2 regions of the Pseudomonas sp. St316 genome follow, and region 1 is predicted to be linked to the other one. Evidence: riboswitches for the same ligand, from Rfam matches in the RefSeq annotation. Region 1 holds a riboswitch; the other holds the start of a gene.
What was found. Region 1 has a riboswitch for cobalamin ahead of cobW (cobalamin biosynthesis protein CobW). Riboswitches for the same ligand answer to the same signal wherever they lie in the genome.
Positions count from the first base shown of each region.

Region 2: it holds a riboswitch for cobalamin, as region 1 does, so the genes downstream of both, cobO (cob(I)yrinic acid a,c-diamide adenosyltransferase) here and cobW (cobalamin biosynthesis protein CobW) in region 1, are expected to answer to the same signal.

Region 1 covers NZ_AP021901.1:4,281,583-4,288,401, forward strand. The annotation lists gene cobN (cobaltochelatase subunit CobN) at 1-3,515, opposite strand, end outside; gene cobW (cobalamin biosynthesis protein CobW) at 3,519-4,583, opposite strand; cobalamin riboswitch at 4,682-4,897, opposite strand; cobalamin riboswitch at 5,142-5,365, shown strand; gene KI237_RS18885 (CbtB domain-containing protein) at 5,467-5,655, shown strand; gene KI237_RS18890 (CbtA family protein) at 5,667-6,362, shown strand; gene KI237_RS18895 (cobalamin biosynthesis protein) at 6,359-6,763, shown strand.
Region 2 covers NZ_AP021901.1:1,633,713-1,640,531, reverse strand. The annotation lists gene cbiB (adenosylcobinamide-phosphate synthase CbiB) at 1-116, opposite strand, end outside; gene bluB (5,6-dimethylbenzimidazole synthase) at 113-763, opposite strand; gene KI237_RS07375 (cobyrinic acid a,c-diamide synthase CobB) at 760-2,229, opposite strand; gene cobO (cob(I)yrinic acid a,c-diamide adenosyltransferase) at 2,241-2,867, opposite strand; cobalamin riboswitch at 2,950-3,158, opposite strand; gene KI237_RS07365 (hypothetical protein) at 3,308-3,892, shown strand; gene KI237_RS07360 (PQQ-dependent sugar dehydrogenase) at 4,134-5,444, shown strand; gene KI237_RS07355 (C40 family peptidase) at 5,576-6,112, opposite strand; gene KI237_RS07350 (C40 family peptidase) at 6,278-6,819, opposite strand, start outside.

The sequences.
Region 1 (6,819 bases):
TCGAACGCGCCTTTATAGCCGTGGCGCTTCACGCCGTCGATCCACTTCGGATTCGCTGCGCGGGAGCGGATGACGCGGTTGAGCTCTTCTTTCAGGGTGCGGATCCTGGGCAAGTCTGGCTGGCTGTGATCGCCATGGTAACTGGCTGCCGTGGCCCCACCGAGGGTCTCGACCGCTGCCAGCATGCCGCCCTGGAACTGGTAGTAATCGTTGGAATCGAGCAGGTCGTGCTCGCGGTTGTCCTGGTTCTGCAACACTGCCTGCACCTGGCTCAAGCGCCGGGAGAACTGCTCCCGCGCGGCAGTGCCTTCATCGCTGGCGCCGTAGGCGTAACCGCCCCAGTTCAGGTACACCTCGGCCAGATCCTCGCGGCTCTGCCACAAGCGACCGTCGATCGCGCCCTGCACGCCCGCGCCATAGGCCCCGGGCTTGGCGCCGAAGATCCGCCAGCCGGCCTGGCGCGCCGCAGCTTGCGGCTCAAGACCCGATGCCAGCAAGGCTTCGCGTTCGCCACGCACCTTGGCCGCCAAGGGGTTCAAGTCGTCCGGCTCATCGAGGGCGGCGACGGCCTGCACGGCGGCATCGAACAAGCGAATCAGGTTGGCAAAGGCGTCACGGAAGAAGCCGGACACGCGCAGCGTGACATCGACCCGAGGCCGGTCCAGCAGGCTCAACGGCAGGATCTCGAAGTCATCGACCCGTTGGCTACCCGTGGCCCACACCGGACGCACGCCCATCAACGCCATGGCTTGGGCGATGTCATCGCCGCCGGTGCGCATGGTGGCGGTACCCCATACCGACAGGCCGAGCTGACGCAGGTGATCACCGTGGTCCTGCAAGTGCCGCTCAAGGATCAGGTTCGCCGACTGGAAACCGATGCGCCACGCCGTGGTGGTGGGCAGGTTGCGCACGTCCACCGAGAAGAAATTGCGCCCAGTGGGCAACACATCGAGGCGCCCGCGGCTCGGCGCGCCGCTGGGGCCAGCCGGCACGAAGCGCCCGTTCAAGGCATCGAGCAGGCCGCGCATTTCCGCCGGGCCGCAAGCGTCCAGGCGCGGAGCCACGACGGATCGCAGGTTCTCAATGATGCTGCCCACCACCTCCCAACTCGGCGCGTCGAGCGGCTCCACCGCACCGTCCAGCGCCTGCTCGATCAACTGCCCAGCGAACAGCTCCAGGCGTTCGCGGGTATCGCCGGCGGTGCGCCAAGGCTCGGCGCTGACCTGACCCAACGCCTCGGGACGGTCGCCAGTCCAGGGTTCGGCCAAGGCACAATCCAGCGGATCGAAATCCAGCCCGAACGCCTTGGCCAACGCGCGCAACAGACTCGACTGCGCACCTTTGCCGTCGCCCCGGGGAATGCGCAGCAACGCCAGCAGCGTGTCGATGCGCAGCCGTCCGCTGGGCGATTCACCAAAAATGTGCAGGCCATCGCGGATCTGCGACTCCTTCAAGTCGCACAGGTAGGTGTCCAGGCGTGGCAGCCAGATCGCCGCGTCGGCGTCGCTGTCGAGCCCGGCATCGAGTTGCAGTTCGCGGTCGATGTGCGTCTCGCGCACCAGGTTGAGGATGTCCCGTTGCAGCTCCCGGGCACGGCGCGGATCGAGCAGTTGCGCCTCGTAGTACTCGTCAGCCAGCAGCTCGAGGTTACGCAGCGGCCCGTAGGTTTCGGCCCGGGTCAGCGGCGGCATCAAGTGGTCGATGATCACCGCCTGGGTGCGCCGCTTGGCCTGGGCGCCCTCACCCGGGTCGTTGACGATGAACGGATAGATATTCGGCAGCGGGCCCAACAACACGTCCGGCCAGCAGTTTTCCGACAACCCGACGCCCTTGCCCGGCAGCCATTCGAGGTTGCCGTGCTTGCCGACGTGGATCACTGCGTGGACGCCGTAGGTGTGGCGCAACCAGAAATAAAACGCCAGGTAACCGTGGGGAGGCACCAGGTCCGGATCGTGGTACACCGCGCTCGGATCGACCTGATAACCGCGCGCCGGCTGGATGCCGACGAAGGTCAGGCCCAGGCGCAGGCCGGCGACCATCAAGCGTCCCTCGCGAAACATCGGGTCCTGCGCCGGCGAGCCCCAGCGCGCCAGCACCGCTTGGCGATTGGCTTCGGGCAACGCGTCGAACATGGCCTGGTAAGCGTCGAGGGCCAAGCTCTGGTGGCACGGTCGCAGGTCGAGGCTGTCCAGGTCGTTGCTGACACCACCGAGCAACTGCTGGATCAACGCAGTGCCGCTTCCTGGCAACTCGACCGGCAGCGGATAACCCTCGGTTTGCATGGCGCGCAGGATATTCAGCGCCGCCGCCGGGGTGTCGAGGCCGACACCGTTGCCGATACGCCCGTCTCGGGTCGGGTAGTTGGCGAGGATCAGCGCCACGCGCTTTTGCGCGTTGGGCAGGCGCGCCAGGGTGGTCCAGCGCCGGGCCAGTTCGGCGACAAAATCCATGCGTTCGGGCACGGCGCGGTAGCAGACCACGTCACTCTGGCTGCGCTCGCTGCGCCAGGCCAGGTCCTTGAAACTGATGGGGCGACTGATGATCCGTCCGTCCAGTTCCGGCAAGGCGATGTGCATCGCCAGGTCCCGCGGCCCCAAACCCTGCTCGCTGGCACGCCAGCCGGGTTCGTTGTCCTGGGCGCAGATCGCCTGGATCACCGGAATGTTACGGCGAAATGGCCGCAGATGCGGGGCCTCGGGGCTGGATTGAGCGAAGCCGGTGGTGTTGATAATGACGCCGGCTTCGACCTCATCCAACCAGTCTTGCACCCGTGCCAGGCAACCGGGCTCCTTGAGGCTGGCCACGGCAATGGGCAGCGGATTGAGCCCCGCCCCTTGCAGGCGCTGGCAGAACACGTCGATGAACGCGGTGTTCGCCGCTTGCAGGTGGGAGCGATAGAACAACACCGCCGCCACCGGTTGCCCGGCGCTCCAGTCGGCTTGCCAATCGGCGAGGTTGGCACTGGTTTTCGCCGGGTGATAGATGGCCGTGCGTGGCAAGGCCTGCGGCTCGGCCCACGGATAATCGCGGCCAAACCATTGGCTGCCCAGGTTGTGAAACAGGTCCAGGGCATTGCCCAGCCCGCCCTGGCGCAAGAACTGCCAGAGCCGGTCGCGGTCTTCGCAGGGCACGTTGCTCAGGTCGCTGAGTTCCGGGTCCGGACGATCATCCCCCGGCACCAGAATCAGCTTCACCCCGCGCCCGGCCAGTTCCATCAGGCGCTCGATGCCGTAACGCCAATAGCCGATGCCGCCATGCAGCGACAGCAGGATGACCTTGGCGTGGCGCAGCACGTCGTCGAAATACAGATCCACCGAGGCGTGGTTCTGCACCTGCATCGGGTTGGCCAGGCGAAACTGCGGGTAGTCATCCGGCAACTGCCGCGCCGCTTCGGCCAGCAATGCCAGGCTGGAGTCGCCGCTGCACAGGATCACCAGTTCGGCGGGGGTTTGCCCCAGGTCGGCAATGTTGTCATCCGACACGAACCCGCCGGGCTGGGTCCTGAGCAGGTGCATGGCTTAGGCCCCGAGGGCGGCGCGCAACTGCGCTTCGAGCAGCGCGGCGTCGAGCGCCTGGCCGATCAGCACCAGACGGGTGACTCGCGCTTCGTCGGCGCCCCACTGACGGTCGAAATGCTTGTCGAAACGCGTGCCGACGCCCTGGATCAGCAAGCGCATCGGCTTGTTCGGGATCGCTGCGAAACCCTTGACCCGCAACACACCGTGCTGGACCACCAGCTGCGTCAGCGCGTCCAGCAACAGGCTTTCGTCGGCCTGGGGCAACTCGATGGAAATAGAGTCGAAGGCGTCATGATCGTGGTCGTCATCATCGCCATCGTGGTGATGGTCGTGATGGCTGTGGCGGCCGTCGATGTGTTCTTCGGAACCGGCACCCAGGCCGATCAACACGTCCAGCGGCAGGCGACCGCTGCTGGCTTCGATGACCTTGACCGCCGGCGGCAGCTCTTCGGCGACTTCCAGGCGCACCTTGGCCAGGTCTTCGGGGCTGATCAGGTCGGCCTTGTTGAGGATCACCAGGTCGGCGCTTGCCAGTTGGTCGGCGAACAGTTCGTGCAGCGGCGATTCGTGATCCAGGTTGGGATCGAGTTTGCGCTGCGCATCGACCTGGTCGGGGAACGCGGCAAAGGTGCCGGCGGCCACGGCCGGGCTGTCGACCACGGTGATCACTGCGTCGACGGTGCAGGCGCTGCGGATTTCCGGCCACTGGAAAGCCTGGACCAGCGGCTTGGGCAGGGCCAGGCCGGAGGTTTCGATGAGGATGTGGTCGAGGTCGCCACGCCGGGCCACCAGTTCGCGCATCACTGGGAAGAACTCTTCCTGCACCGTGCAGCACAGGCAACCGTTGGCCAGTTCATAGACGCGACCGTTGGCTTCTTCTTCGGTGCAGCCGATGGAGCACTGCTTGAGGATCTCGCCGTCGATGCCCAGCTCGCCGAATTCGTTGACGATCACGGCGATGCGACGGCCCTGGGCGTTGTCGAGCATGTGCCGCAGCAAGGTGGTCTTACCCGAGCCGAGGAAACCAGTGACGATGGTGACGGGAAGTTTGGCCAGTGTTTTCATCGGATGCCCTTTGGCAAGGTGGCGGGCAAACGGGACGACAACCGCTGGCACAAGCGTGCGCGGAAGATTTCGCCACCGGATCACCCCGCCCGGTTGTAGTGAGAATCTGTCTCGAGGCAGGTCTCCTGGCTGACGGCGGGCCAGTCTTTGGACTGGCGATGACTGCGCCTTCCCGTGTGTCCATCGTAAAAATGGCATGCACAGTGGCCTTGCAGAAACAGCACCGTTCACAGTTGCGGGGGCAGCCGCGGCTTGGACCGCGTTCCCTTCTTAGCTCCGGCACATGCCGAAGAACCTCGAAGGCGCAAGGCTACGCAGGGTGTGGGGGCGGGTCAATCTCCGCAAGCAAGTTCTGCGGTGTCCTTGCTACCGCTATCGCGAGCAAGCTCGCTCCCACATTGGATCTACATTGGTCTTGAATTTTGGGCCCGGCGCAAATCCTTGTGTGGGAGCGAGCTTGCTCGCGATTGGGCAGCGCAGCGGCCCTCCCTCCGCATTGACGCCCGCCCCCGCCCATGCTCTCCTGTGCATGGTTTGCGTAGCTAACAGAACCGGCTACACAAACCACTCGTTACGGGTGCCCTTCACAGGGTGAAACGGGAAACCGGTGAATCGTGTGCTTTACTTCAAAGCCACGTCAGTCCGGTGCTGCCCCCGCAACGGTAAGCGAGCGAAGCGTCTGAACCACTGTGTCCCAGGACATGGGAAGGTGACGCTTGCAGGCCAGGCGCAAGCCCCCGCCCCTCGCGAGCCCGGAGACCGGCCCATGACTCCTGCATCAACAAACCCGCGGTGGGCGGGCGCTGTTCGAACCTTGGCGGGCTTTCGCCCGGGGTTTCATTGCGCTCGACTCCCCCACTGAACAAGAACAGAGGGAAGCGCCATGTCGACCATCAGCAGCACCGCCCGCACCGCCAGCAGCACCACCACCCTGAGCCAACGCCTGAGCGCCGCGATCCTTGCTTCGATCCTGGGCGCGGGGCTGGTCTATTTCGCCGGTTTCTCCCACATCGAAGCAGTGCACAACGCCGCCCACGATACCCGCCACAGCGCCGCTTTCCCGTGCCATTGAGAGCTGACGAGATGATCAAGCGTATCGCGCAGACCGCTGGTTTCAGCGGCTTGCTGGCCGCCCTGCTGCTGACCCTGCTGCAAAGTTTCTGGGTATCGCCGCTGATTCTCCAGGCGGAAACCTTCGAGAAGGCCCCGGCGACCGAGGTCCATGAACACGCCCACGGGGCGGCTCATACCCATGATGCCGAGGCCTGGGAGCCGGAAGACGGCTGGCAGCGCGTGCTGTCCACCACAGGCGGCAACCTGGTGGTCGCCGTGGGTTTTGCCCTGATGCTGGCGGGCCTGTACACCTTGCGTGCACCGACTCGCACGTCCCAGGGCCTGCTCTGGGGCCTGGCCGGTTATGCCACTTTCGTCCTGGCGCCGACGCTTGGCCTGCCGCCGGAACTGCCTGGTACCGCAGCGGCCGACCTGGCCCAACGTCAGATATGGTGGATCGGCACCGCGGCGTCCACGGCGGTGGGCATTGCCTTGATCGCGTTCGGCCGGCATTGGCTGCTCAAGGTACTGGGCGTGGCGACGTTGCTGGTGCCCCACGTCATCGGCGCACCGCAGCCCGAAGTCCACTCGATGCTGGCGCCCGAAGCGCTGGAGAGTCAGTTCAAGATCGCCTCGCAGCTGACCAACGTCGCGTTCTGGCTGGCCCTGGGCCTGATCAGCGCCTGGCTGTTTCGCCGTGACGGCCAAGCCCACCACGACGCATGAGCGCCGAGCCGATCCTGGTGATCGGCCTGGGCTGCCAGCGTGGCTGCCCGGCCAGCACGCTGCGGGCCTTGCTCGACCAGACGCTGCTGGCCCACGGCATCGAACTTCATCGGGTACGGGCCCTGGCCAGTATCGACCTCAAGCGTGACGAGCCCGGGCTGCTGGAGCTGGCCGGACAACTGGCCCTGCCGTTGACCTGTTTCAGTGTCGAACAGTTGGCCGGCTACGAGCAGCGGCTCAGTCACCGCTCCGAGATCGCCTTCGAGCGAACCGGTTGCTACGGCATCGCCGAAAGCGCCGCCCTGGCCTTGGCCGACCAGTTGGGCACACCGCCTGCGAGGCTGCTGATTACTCGCCAAAAAGGCCCAAAGAGCACGTTGGCATTGGCGGTCGTGGCGTAAATCCCGATAATCGGCGCCCAGGATCATGAGTGATCTTCATCTGGGCGACGCTCACC
Region 2 (6,819 bases), 2.6 Mb from region 1:
CGTTGTTCGATGCGATCGGCAAAACCGCCGAACGCCACCAGCGGATGCCAGCGTCGTGGCTCGCCCAGCAGCGCATCCAGCGCCACTGCGGCGGCACTGAGCAACGCCACGCTCATGGGCTCACTCCCCAATGGTTTTCATACAGCAGTTCATTGAGCGGGCGCGGTTGCGCCCAACCTTCCAGGGCGAGCATCGGTGCCGGATAAAAACCCTCGACCGGGCCCAGGCAAAGGATCGCCAGCGGCTTGGCCCCGGCGGGCAGGCCCAGCAGGTCGGCCAGGGCCTGGGGTTCGAACAGCGACACCCAGCCCATCCCCAACCCTTCGGCGCGGGAAGCCAACCACAGGTTCTGGATCGCGCAGGACAGCGACGCCAGGTCCATTTCCGGCAAGGTCCGGCGACCGAAGATGTGCCGCTCGCGGTCCTCCATCAACGCCGCCACCAGCACTTCGGCGCAGTCGTCGATGCCCTCGACCTTGAGCTTCATGAACTCATCGCTGCGCTCACCCAAGGCCTCGGCGGTGCGAATGCGTTCTTGCTCCACCAGTTCGCGGATCTGTCCACGCAAGGCACGGTCACTGATGCGGATGAATCGCCACGGTTGCATGAGACCGACGCTGGGGGCCTGGTGCGCAGCTTCCAGCAGGCGGCGCAGCAAGGCCGGCTCAACCGTGCCACCGGTGAAGTGGCGCATGTCGCGGCGCTCGGCGATGGCGCGATAGACCGCTTCGCGTTCGGCCGGGGCAAAGGCGTTGTCGGTCATGACCGCTTCGCGAGCAAGCTCGCTCCCACATTTGAATCGCAATCCCCTGTGGGAGCGAGCTTGCTCGCGAAGGCGCCCTCAAGGTCCCCCTTAAAGGGTTGAGGAGCTCCCGACATTTCCTGCCCAACTCGGTCCCCTGTGGGAGCGAGCCTGCTCGCGAAGGCGCCCTCAAGGTCGGGCGCAAACAACGCCGCAATCGCCCGCGGATTCGACGGAAAATAAAAGTGCACATAAGAAGCCGTCATCCGCCCCTGCCGGAACACCGCTTCCGCCCCCCGCCCGCCGTTGGGGCTATGGCCACGGGCAATCGGTTCAAGTTCGGTGCTGGTCAGGGAATGATGGTAGGTGTGCCCACGCAAGGCGCCTTCCGGTAAATCCACCGCTTGCAGCGCCAGGGCCGCCAGACGCTTTTGCATCTGCGCATCACCGGCCAGCAAGCCGAGCAGTTCGGCGCGGGTGCCGTCGACGTCGGTTAATGAATCGAGCAGATACAACATGCCGCCGCATTCGGCGAGCAACGGTTTATCGGCGGCGTGATGGGCACGGATCGCCGCCAGCATCGGCGCGTTCCCGGCAAGCGCAACATGGTGCAGCTCCGGATAACCACCAGGCAGGTAAAGGCTGTCCGCCTCGGGCAGTTCGCTGTCATGAATCGGCGAAAAGAAGCTCAACTGCGCGCCCATGGCCCGCAGCAGATCGAGGCTGGCGCCATAGGTGAAGGCAAACGCTTCGTCACGGGCCACAGCGATGCGCACCCCGGCGAGCCACGGCTCAACGGCGATCACCTCGGGCGCGGCGAACTCCACCGCTGGCGGCAGCGCCACTTCGCAACTGCCGGCCAGGGCATCGGCGGCCGCATCGAGGCGCACGTCCAAGTCGTTCAACTCGCTGGCCTGGACCAACCCGAGGTGACGGCTGGGCAATTCAATGCCGGTTTCCCGGGACAGCGCGCCGTACCAGCGCAAGCCTTCGGTCAGGCTGCCTTCGAGCAATTGCGCGTGGCGCAAGGTGCCGACCCGGTTGGCCAAGACCCCGGCGAACGGCAGGTCGGGTTGATAACGCGCCAGGCCCAGGGCCAAGGCGCCGAAGGTCTGGGCCATGGCCGTGCCGTCGATCACCGCCAGCACCGGCACGCCAAAATGCCGCGCCAGGTCGGCGCTCGACGGGGTGCCGTCGAACAGCCCCATGACCCCTTCGATCAGGATCAGGTCCGCTTCGGCGGCGGCTTCCCACAACAGCCGGCGACTTTCCTGCTCACCGACCATCCACATGTCCAATTGATAGACCGGCGCGCCACTGGCCCGCTCCAGGATCATCGGGTCGAGGAAGTCCGGGCCGCATTTGAATACGCGCACCTTGCGTCCCTGGTTGCGATGCAAGCGGGCCAGCGCCGCAGTGACGGTGGTCTTGCCCTGGCCCGAGGCCGGCGCTGCGATCAGCACCGCCGGACAGTGGCGGCTGGTCATGGCGGGATCGCTCACAGTTCGACGCCTTTCTGCGCCTTGATACCCGCCTGGAACGCGTGCTTGATCATGCCCATTTCAGTGACGGTGTCGGCCAGCTCGATCATCTCGGGCTTGGCGCCGCGACCGGTCACCACCACGTGCTGCATCGGTGGGCGTGCCTGCAGATCGCTCAGCACCTGATCCAAGTCGAGATAACCGTGCTTGAGGGCAATGTTCAACTCGTCGAGCACCACCAGGCCGATGGACGGATCGCTGAGCAACTGGCGCGATACCGCCCAGGCGGCTTCGGCGGCGGCGATGTCGCGCTGGCGATCCTGGGTTTCCCAGGTGAAACCTTCGCCCATGACGTGAAAGCGCACCTGCTCCGGGAAACGGCGGAAAAACAACTCTTCGCCCGTGCTGTTACGCCCCTTGATGAACTGCACCACACCGCATTGCATGCCGTGGCCCATGGCCCGGGCCAACATGCCGAACGCCGAGCTGCTCTTGCCCTTGCCGTTGCCGGTCAGCACCAGCAGCAGGCCGCATTCATTCGGCGAGTTGGCGATGCGCTCGTCGATCACGGCCTTCTTGCGCAGCATGCGCGCCAGGTGGCGTTCGTCGCGATCGGGCGCGTCGCTGTTGGGTGAACCGGACATGGGGGAAGCCTCCGTTGGAATGGAATAACGGCGGGCGGGCACAAAAAAGGACGGCAACAAAGCCTGGCATCGCCCACCGTGACGCCGTTGGATGAATCAGGCCGGTCTCCGGGCTCATGAGCGGCGTGGTGCCGGACTGCGCGCCTTCCCATGTCGATGACACAGTGGCGTGATGGCAGCCTTGACTCATTTACCGTTGCGGGGGCAGCGCCGGGTTCGTGTGCACTCACCGGCTTCCCTGTTTCACTTTGTCGGCCATAGCCACAAAGCACCTGAAACAAGCGGCGAAGGTTAGAGGGTTGGGGGTGGAGCGTCAATTAAAGCTGGTTCACCGGTCATTGGCCCGGATCAATAAAGCGACGCCAATCTTGTGTCAGGCTGCGGCAAGTGATATCAAATAGACACTACCCCGATATCACAAGAATAAGAGGGCAAAAAGCATGCAAGGCATGATTATCAGCAATCCGAAGCTGGAATTCCTGCGCCCGATGCTGGAGCGCTGGTTTGACTGCATCGATCGCTACAACGCCCTACGCGGCGATAACGACACACCTTACTGGTACGATGAAAAGGCCAACCTCGGATTGCTGTCGGCTGCGGCGTGGATGGCCGAGATGGTCACGCTGCAACACGCCCCGACCCGAAAACAGAATGAAGAAGGTGAGCGCAATGTCAGCGCCGACCTGTTCATTGCCAGCACCGAGGAGCGTGCCTTCATCCAGGCCACCCAGCGCTGGCCCAAGGTCAACCACCTGAACCTGACCCAGCCGCTACTGGAAGCCACCAGCGATGCCAAGCGCATCAGCTATGCCAGCGACTTGAAGCTTGGTTGCCTGTTCGTCTCGCCGCAAAAAGCCCAGCAAAGCGCCACGCCCGAAGAACTGCAGGACATGCTCGACGACCTGCAGAAGGAAAACACCTGCGCCGTGGCCTGGTATTTCCCTTACGCCTACCGCAAGTTGCGCAATGAAGCCGGTCATTACCATCCTGGCATTGCGGTGCTGTTCAAACAGGCCCACGGTTGATTCCTTTAGCAAGGAACTGTGGGAGCGAGCTCGTTCGCGAGGAGGCCAGCACATTCAACCTCTTCGCCAGCTGCGGCACCGCTATCGCGAGCAAGCTCGCTCCCACACTGGATTTCCAGCATGCGCAAAATCCAGATACACCACAGGCCATCTTGCCCGGCTGACAGGGCGACCCAAGGTTGAACCATCGCGCGTCTACGCTCCTCTATGAATAACCACGTGCATTCATAGGGAAGCCAGCATGCTCAAGCCACCTCATCTATTGATCCTCGCCCTTGCCGTCGGGCTCGCCGCCTGTGGCGAATCTTCCACCTTGCAAGTGTCCGACGGCACCGGCCCGGCGCCGAAACTGCCCGAGCCGAACAAGACCCTGATCCCCACCGTCAACATCGCCGAAGCCATCGGCTGGCCGCAAGGTGCCAAGCCGACCGCGGCCCCGGGCCTGCAAGTGGGCGCATTCGCCGAGGGCCTGGACCATCCACGCTGGCTCTACGTACTGCCCAATGGCGATGTGCTGGTGGCCGAAACCAACGCCCCGCCCAAGCCGGACGACGCCAAGGGCATCCGTGGCTGGGTGATGAAAAAAGTCATGGGCCGCGCCGGCGCCGGAGTGCCCAGCCCCAACCGCATCACACTGTTGCGCGATACCAATCATGACGGCATCGCCGAAACCCGCACGGTGTTCCTGGAAAACCTCAACTCGCCGTTCGGCATGACCCTGGTGGGTAATGACCTGTACGTGGCCGACACCGACCGGCTGATCCGCTTCCCCTATAAGGAAGGCGACACACAGATCACCGCACAGCCGACCAAGGTCGTCGATTTGCCAGGTGGGACCATCAACCATCACTGGACCAAGAACGTCATCGCCAGCCGCGACGGCAGCAAGCTGTACGTCACCACCGGCTCGAACAGTAACGTTGCGGAAAACGGCATGGAGGCCGAAGAAGGTCGCGCCGCCATCTGGGAAGTGGACCGCGCCAGCGGCAATCACCGTATCTTCGCCTCGGGCCTGCGCAACCCCAACGGCCTGGCTTGGGAACCCCGCAGCGGTGCGCTCTGGACAGCGGTGAACGAGCGAGATGAGATCGGCAGCGACCTGGTGCCGGACTACATCACGTCGGTCAAGGACGGGGCCTTCTATGGTTGGCCCTACAGCTACTATGGACAGAACGTCGATGTCCGGGTCGAACCACAGAACCCGGCCCTGGTGGCCAAGGCCATCGCCCCGGACTACGCCATCGGCCCCCACACCGCCTCACTGGGCCTGACTTTCGCTGAAGGCAGCGCCTTACCCGCGCCGTTCACCGAAGGTGCGTTCATCGGGCAGCATGGCTCTTGGAACCGCAAGCCCCACAGTGGGTATAAGGTGATTTTCGTACCGTTCAACGGCGGTAAACCGGTGGGACAACCGGTGGATGTATTGACCGGCTTCCTGAACGCTGACGAAAAAGCCCAGGGCCGGCCAGTGGGCGTGGTGATCGACAAGCAGGGCGGGTTGTTGGTGGCTGATGATGTGGGGAACAAGATTTGGCGGGTATCGGCTAAATAATACCTACACACCCTTGTGGCGAGGGAATCTGTGGGAACAAGGCTTGCCCGCGATGAAGGCGATGCGGTCTTTCAGAGATCGAGGCGCCTGTTTCGCGAGCAAGCTTTGCTCCCACAAATCAGGGCAACACATCAGGGATTACGCGCCAGATGCTCCGGCTGCAGCACCCGCTTGGCGCTCAGATAGGCTTTCTGCCAATAGGCCTTGGACAGGCTGTCGAGCTTGACCGTACCGCCGGTGGCCGGCGCATGGACAAAGCGGCCCTCCCCGACATAGATCCCGGCATGACTGACCTGGGAGCCGCCGTTGGTGGCGAAGAAGATCAGATCACCCGTTTGCAAGGCTTCCTTGCCAACGCTCGGGGCGCGCATGCCGATCATTTCGCGAGTGGAACGCGGCAGGGAAATGCCGGCGGCGTCACGGTAGACGTAGCCGATCAGGCCACTGCAATCAAAACCCGAGTCCGGTGTATTTCCGCCCCAGCGATACGGCGTGCCCACCAACCCCAAGGCACGGAAGAGCACATCTTCGGCGGCCGGGGAAAAAGCTTGCGAGGGCGCAAAGACTACCGGCGCCCGTACCGGTGCGGGTGGCGGTGGAGTACGGCTGGCGCAGGCGCTGAGCAGCGCGGCGAGACAGATGAGAGCGAGGCGGGCCGACGTCGACATATGCAGAACAATCCTGATCTGGATGCGGCTTTTCTGCCGTGGGCATGAAAACAAATCCGCCTGCGGAGTACGCAGGCGGATTGCCATCAATCAATGATCTAGGATTCTAGCGGCTATGCAGCAAACTTCAAGTAAGACTTTAAGTTTGCCTTACAAACTGTGTGCTTACTTGCGAGCAGTGACCACAGTCGGTGCCATGGCGAGGGCGCGCTTGGCTTCGATGAAGGTCTTGTTCCAGTAGCTGTCGCCCAGGCTGTCGATCCGCACGCCACCGCTGCGGCGGCTGCTGGAATGGATGAACTGGTTGTCGCCCAGGTAGATACCGGCGTGACTGACGCGACCGCGACGACCGCTGGTACTGAAGAACAGCAGGTCACCGGGCTCAAGTTGGTTGCGAGCCACCAGAGGGGCGTTCACGTTGATCATTTCGCGAGTGGAACGTGGCAGGTTCATGCCGGCCTCTTCGCGAAACAGATAACCGATGAAACCACTGCAATCGAAGCCGGCTTCAGAGGTACCACCAAAACGGTAGCGGGTACCGATCAACGACATGCCACGTTCCAGGATGCTGTCAGCCAGCACGGGAAGCTGATAAGGCTTGTTGCCGGCGAAAGCTGCCAGCTCCTTGTCGTTGGCCATTTCTTCCTGGAAGGAAACCGAGGAAGACTGGGCGGTAACGGTGTTCTGGACCTGTGGTTGTTGTACTT